Linked DNA regions of Microlunatus soli. The protein of the gene in region 2 interacts with the protein of the main gene of each other region in a pairwise test. Links are inferred from orthologs where the notes say so. Each region holds a gene or a part of one and is shown on either strand. Other genes may lie near its edges. The genes, in order: BLU38_RS10315 and BLU38_RS11445.

Evidence for each region.
Region 1: the proteins of BLU38_RS11445 (region 2) and BLU38_RS10315 interact in binary tests that used the Escherichia coli proteins (3 or more experiments, as listed by UniProt). The link is inferred for Microlunatus soli from one-to-one orthologs.

The regions. Positions count from the first base shown.
Region 1 is NZ_LT629772.1:2,209,364-2,212,680, forward strand. Bases 318-3,317 are described here. They hold BLU38_RS10315 (NAD-dependent epimerase/dehydratase family protein), read left to right. Parts: upstream 318-1,319; coding sequence 1,320-2,315; downstream 2,316-3,317. Other genes in these bases: BLU38_RS10310 (Gfo/Idh/MocA family protein), read left to right, coding at 318-1,323; BLU38_RS10320 (DegT/DnrJ/EryC1/StrS family aminotransferase), read left to right, coding at 2,312-3,317. Outside these bases: more of BLU38_RS10310, read left to right, coding at 247-317. UniProt on the Escherichia coli protein: Catalyzes the interconversion between ADP-D-glycero-beta-D-manno-heptose and ADP-L-glycero-beta-D-manno-heptose via an epimerization at carbon 6 of the heptose.
Region 2 is NZ_LT629772.1:2,473,581-2,476,846, forward strand. What follows is about bases 184-3,132. They hold BLU38_RS11445 (1,4-dihydroxy-2-naphthoyl-CoA synthase), read right to left. Parts: upstream 2,147-3,132; coding sequence 1,220-2,146; downstream 184-1,219. Other genes in these bases: BLU38_RS11440 (GlxA family transcriptional regulator), read left to right, coding at 184-1,197; BLU38_RS11450 (NYN domain-containing protein), read left to right, coding at 2,221-3,132. Outside these bases: BLU38_RS11435 (MFS transporter), read right to left, coding at 1-96; more of BLU38_RS11440, read left to right, coding at 169-183; more of BLU38_RS11450, read left to right, coding at 3,133-3,195; BLU38_RS11455 (VOC family protein), read right to left, coding at 3,205-3,266. UniProt on the Escherichia coli protein: Converts o-succinylbenzoyl-CoA (OSB-CoA) to 1,4-dihydroxy-2-naphthoyl-CoA (DHNA-CoA).

The DNA.
Region 1 (3,317 bases), 260 kb from region 2 along the record:
GATCCCTTCACTTGCAGGGGATCCAGAACTTGTCCCCACAAATTTCTCAATCTTCCGACGGCGCATCGAGCGGACCCTTAGCCTTGTCGCATACGGACAAGTCGGGGGGCTTGTACAAGTTTGTCTGTGGCCGCGCTCTGGACGCGCGACGCTCGGGCTGGGTTGACGCCTGGGTCCGGTTTCGCACGTCCAGGCGCACCTCCCGACGAGCAACAACGTGGGTTCGGGTCTATCGGGAGGAAGTCTGTGAACCAGCGTCTCTGCGTGGCCGTGGTCGGGGCCGGGTATTGGGGTCCCAACCTGGCGCGCAACTTCAGATCAAGCCCCGATTGGGAACTCTCGACGATCTGCGATCTCGACTCCGAACGCGCGCAGCGGGTCGCCGATGCCGTCGGCGGCGTACCGGTCACCACCAGCCTGGACGACGTCCTCGCCGACCCGACTGTCGACGCGATCGCGGTGGCCACTCCGGCTCGGACCCACCATGCCGTCGTGATGTCGGCTTTACGGGCCGGCAAGCACGTGATGGTGGAGAAACCGCTGGCCGACCAACGCGGGCGCGGCGTCGACATGGTCCGCGAGGCCGAGCGGCGGGGCTTGACGCTGATGGCCGACCACACCTACTGCTACACCCCAGCGGTCCTCAAGATCAGGGAACTGGTCCAGGAGGGCTTCCTGGGCGACATCCTCTTCGTAGACAGCGTTCGGATCAACCTTGGCCTGATCCAACCCGACGTCGACGTCTTCTGGGACCTCGCGCCGCACGACCTGTCGATCTTGGACTTCGTCCTGCCGAACGGGCTGGACGCGGCGACGGTCGCGGCCCACGGCGCAGATCCGTTGCGGACCGGCAAGTCCTGTGTCGGCTACCTCAGCCTGCCGCTGGCCGGCGGCGCGATGGCGCACATCCACGTCAACTGGCTGAGCCCGACCAAGATCAGGCAGATGGTCATCGGCGGCACCCGCCGGACCCTGGTCTGGGACGACCTCAACCCACAGCAACGGGTGAGCGTCTACGACCGAGGTGTCGACCTCGCCCTACAGTCAAAGGGATCCGCCGACAGCACGGCCTCCAACATCTCCTATCGACTGGGTGACACCTGGGCGCCCGCGCTGCCCGAGACCGAGGCGCTCGCCGGTGTTGTGAGCGAGTTTGCGATCTCGATCCGGGACAGCCGACCGGCGCGCACCAGCGGCGAGTCCGGACTCCGGGTGCTGTCGGTGCTCGAGGCCGCCAGCGCCAGCCTGCGCTGCTCGGGCGCACCCTCGCCGATCGCCAGCACGGAGGCGATCGAACCGATCCTGGCAGGAGCAGAAGCATGAGTGACCTGGAGGCAGCCGAGGTGCTGGTCACCGGCGGAGCCGGGACGATCGGATCCACCCTGGTCGATCAACTGTTGGACGCCGGCGTCGCGCACATCGACGTGCTGGACAACCTCGTCCGGGGCCGAGTGGCCAACCTCGACGATGCCTTGGTGTCGGGCAAGGTCAACCTCTATCGCGGCGACATCGGCGATCGTGATCTCGTCCATGATCTGACCAAGGGCAAGGACCTGGTGTTCCATCAGGCCGCGATCCGGATCACCCAGTGTGCCGAGGAGCCGCGGTTGGCCCTGCAGGTGCTGGTCGACGGGACCTTCAACGTGGTCGAGGCCGCTGCCGATCACAAGATCAACAAACTGGTCGCCGCGTCGAGCGCATCGGTCTACGGGATGGCCGAACAGTTCCCCACCTCGGAGCGACATCATCACCACAACAACGACACGATGTACGGCGCGTCGAAGTCGTTCAACGAAGGCCTGATCCGCAGCTTCCGGGCGATGCGTGGACTGGACTATGTCCTCTTGCGCTACTTCAACGTCTACGGGCCGCGGATGGATGTTCACGGCCTGTACACCGAGGTGCTGGTGCGGTGGATGGAACGGATCGCCGACGGCAAACCGCCGTTGATCTTCGGCGACGGTCAGCAGACGATGGATTTCGTCTGCGTGCCCGACATCGCTCGGGCCAACGTACTGGCGGCCGGCAGCGACGTGGTCGAAGGTGTCTACAACATCGCCAGCGGCGAGGAGACCAGTCTGCTCGGACTGGCCGAGGCGCTGTTGAAGGTGATGGACTCCGATCTCGGTGTCGAGTTCGGACCCGAGCGGGCGGTGAACAATGTCGTACGACGGCTCGCCGACACCACGGCAGCCCGTCGCGATCTGCACTTCGAGGCACGGATCGGGCTGCAGGAAGGCCTGGCCCGACTGGTCGACTGGTGGCGGCCACTCCGGGCGGAGATCGCTGCGCAACGAACGGCCGTACCGGCATGACGACGGCCGCCGAGGCGTTGCCGCGGATCAACGTCATGAAGCCGTGGCTCGGTGAGGATGAGGTCGCGGCCGTCACCGAGGTGCTGCAGTCCGGTTGGGTCGCCCAGGGCCCACGGGTGGCGGAGTTCGAGCGTGCGTTCGCCGAGGCCATGCAGGCCACCGACGCTGTCGCCACGTCCAGCTGCACCAACGCGCTGCAGGTGGCGTTGCTGGTCGCCGGTGTCGGTGCAGGCGACGACGTCGTCGTCCCGTCCTTATCGTTCATCGCGACGGCCAACGCGCCGACCTACGTCGGCGCCCGTCCGGTGTTTGCCGACGTCGACGCTGCAACCGGCAACGTGACTGTCGACACTCTGCAGGCAGCCGTCACCGATGCCACCCGAGCAGTGATCGTCGTCGATCAGGGTGGAATCCCTGTTGATCTTGATCCGATCCGTGCGATCTGCGATCCGCGCGGGATCGTCGTGATCGAGGACGCGGCGTGCGCGGCCGGGTCGACCTACCACGGGCGGCCTGTCGGATCGGGCGCGGAGATCGCGGCCTGGTCGTTCCATCCGCGCAAGATCTTGACCACCGGTGAGGGGGGCATGATCACCACCAGCCGCCCGGACTGGGCGATCCGAGCGCGTCGGCTGCGGGAGCACGCGATGAGTGCCTCGGCCGCAGACCGTCACGCCGACCTGGTGTCACCGCCGGAGGAGTTCGGCGAGGTCGGCTTCAACTTCCGGATGACCGATCTGCAGGCGGCGGTCGGACTGGTGCAACTGGCCAAACTGCCCGACGCCGTGCAACGGCGCCGCCAGAATGCGGCCTACTACCGGCAGCAGCTGACCGACGTCCGCGGGATCCGACTGGTCGACGACCCGGCCTGCGGCACCGCGAACTTCCAATCCCTGTGGCTGGAGGTCGACGCCGACTACCCGTTGGACCGGGAGGGCCTGCTGCTCGCGTTGGCCGAAGTGGGCATCTCCGCGCGGCGCGGGATCATGGCCGCGCATCGGC
Region 2 (3,266 bases):
GGCCGCGACCAGGGTCGCGAAGGCCGCCCCGGCAACGATCCAGGGCCAGGCCGAACGGACCGCCGTGCGGTCCGAACGCAGCGTGTTGGGCTCCACGTCGAGCAATCCTGTCGGACCCGGATCCGACAGACCAGTGGCCAGATCGCCAATCCGTGACAGAATCTGGCCATGCCGTCCGTATCCGCGCCGACGCCACCCGACCACGGTCGCCATCACGTCGTCGTCCTGGCCATCCCACCGGTGATCGGCTTCGACGCCACGATCCCGGTGCAGGCCTTCAGCACCGCCGTCGATGCCGCCGGGCAGCGGCTGTACCGGGTGTCGTTGGTGACCCCGGACGACAGCACGGCCGCCAGCACGCTCGGCTACGGAATCACGCCCAGCGCACCGGCGTCGGCGCTGGCATCGGCCGACACCGTGGTCATCCCCGGCACCCGGAATCCGGTGATCCGCGACGCCGGTCGACTCGACGACGCCACCGCGGCGGCACTCGACCTGGTGCCGGACCGGGCACGCTGGATGTCGATCTGCACCGGTGCGTTCGCGCTGGCCGCGGCCGGTCGGCTCCGCCACCGGCCGGCGACGACCCATTGGGCCAGCTCGGCCCAGCTGGCGGCCGAGCATCCCGACGTCCGGGTCGACCCGAGCGCGTTGTTCATCGACGACGGTGACGTCCTGACCTCGGCCGGGCTGGCCGCCGGCATCGATCTCTGTCTGCATGTGCTGCGCCGGGACCACGGCGCGGCGGTGGCCAACGCGGTGGCCCGCCATCTGGTCGTGCCGGCGTGGCGGGACGGCGGCCAGGCGCAGTTCATCGAGGCACCGCTGCCGGACGTGGTCCGTGGCGGTACCGCGTCGGTCAGGGCGTGGATGTTGGAGAACCTCGATCGTCCGATCGCGCTGGCCGAGATGGCCCGGCAGGCGTCGATGAGCGTTCGGACCTTCACCCGACGCTTCCGGATCGAGACCGGGCAGACGCCCGGCGAATGGTTGATCCGACAGCGGGTCGCACGGGCTGCGGAGCTGCTGGAGACCACCGACCTGCCGATCGAACGGGTGGCGACGAGCTCCGGACTCGGTTCACCGGCGTCACTGCGCCATCACCTCAAGATCACCTACGGACTGTCACCGCTGGCCTACCGTAAGTCGTTCGGCGGTGAGCCGATCGTTCAGCCTGAATCCACCGTCGCGCAGTAGCCGCACGTCGGTGGATTCGGGCTCAGTAATAGTAGGGAAACTCGGTCCAGTCGGGGTCGCGCTTCTCCAGGAACGCGTTGCGTCCCTCGACCGCTTCGTCGGTCATGTAGGCCAACCGGGTCGTCTCGCCCGCGAACACCTGTTGGCCGACCAGGCCGTCGTCGATGGCGTTGAAGGCGAATTTCAGCATTCGTTGCGCCGTCGGGCTCTTCTGGCAGATGATCTTGCCCCATTCCAGGCCGACCTGCTCCAGATCGGCATGCGGGACGACCTCGTTCACCATGCCCAGCTGCTTGCCTTCCTCGGCGTCATAGGCACGCCCGAGGAAGAAGATCTCCCGGGCTCGTTTCTGCCCCACCTGTCGGGCCAGATAGGCCGAGCCGAAACCGCCGTCGAAGGAACCGACGTCGGCATCGGTCTGCTTGAACCGGGCATGTTCGGCGCTGGCCAGGGTCAGATCACAGACCACATGCAGGCTGTGTCCGCCGCCGGCCGCCCAGCCACTGACCAGCGCGATCACCACCTTGGGCATGAATCTGATCATCCGCTGCACTTCCAGGATGTGCAGTCGTCCGAGCTTGGCCGGGTCGACCTCCTCGGCGGTCTCGCCGTCGGCGTACTGGTAACCCGCCCGGCCTCGGATCCGCTGATCGCCGCCGCTGCAGAACGCCCAACCGCCGTCCTTCGGTGACGGGCCGTTGCCGGTCAACAACACCGCTCCGACGTCGGAGGAAGTCCGAGCATGATCAAGAGCGGTGGCCAACTCGTCAACGGTGTGCGGCCGGAAGGCGTTGCGCACCTCGGGCCGGTCGAAGGCGATCCGCACCACCGGCGCGGCCTTGGCACGGTGATAGCTGATGTCGGTGAAGTCGAAACCGGCAACGGGTTCCCAGACATCCGGCCGGAACGGGTTGGCGATCGAGGAGGGATCGGGAGCAGCCTGCGTCACCCGACACACCGTACTCGGAGCCAACCGCGCCGGATGAACGCCGACCGACCCGAAGCTCTGTAGGGTCGGCTGGCATGGACGGACGCTGCGCGATCTTTGTCGATGCCGGATTTCTGCTCGGAGCGGGCGGCACCCGGGTGTCCGGGACGTCGCTGCGCTCGGCGACGACGGTCGAGGTCGGGCCGTTGATCACCGCGATCGTCGAACAGGTCGCGGCCGACTGCGGGCTGGATCCGTTGCGGATCTACTGGTACGACGCAACGCCCGACGCCGCCTTCACCCCACAGCACAAACAGATCGCGCTGCTGCCCGACGTCAAGGTCCGGTTGGGCCGGATCGGCGTCAGCGGGAGCCAGAAGGGCGTCGACCTCCGACTCGCCCTGGACCTGATCGGTGTTGCGCGGAACCGGGCCGCCTGCACCGCCTACCTGCTGACCGGTGACGACGACCTGACCGAGGCGATCGAGGCCGCTCAGGATCTCGGGATGAAGGTCAAGCTGGTCGGCATCGAGGACGCCGATCATCGACTCGGGGTGATGTCGGTCGCCGAACAGCTGGCACTCCAGGTCGACGGCCTGCTGCGGTTGCCCACCTCGTTGATCTCCGAGCATTTCCATCCGACCCGGTCCGCGGCTCCGACGCCGGCGACGGTCGGCCCCGGCGCCGTGTCCCGCCCCGATCCGAGCGTCCTGGCCCGCAGTCACCCGATCACACCGGCCGCGGGCCGGACGAACGGGAACGGGCAGACTCCGGACGGCTCGGGCAGCACCGACACGTCGGCGATCGCCCAGCGGACGACCGTGGTGACCGCCGAGCTGTTGCAGGCCGCCGACGAAGTCGGCCGGATCGTGGCCGAGAAGCTGTTCGAGACGACCACCGAAGCGCAACTGGAGGAGATCAAGTCCGACGAGCCGGTGTTGCCACGCCATCTCGATGTGGTGTTGCTCAAGGACTGCGCCAGCAGGATCGGCGAGCCGAGCACCGACCTGCAGCCGATCCGTCGGACGCTGCGGTCGGCGTTCTGGACCCGGCTGAACGAGATGCACTGAGCCGTTCGATCAGGAACCGGTCGGCGGCTCTCCGCGATAGGTCCCGAAGGACCACAGGTTTCCCTCCGGGT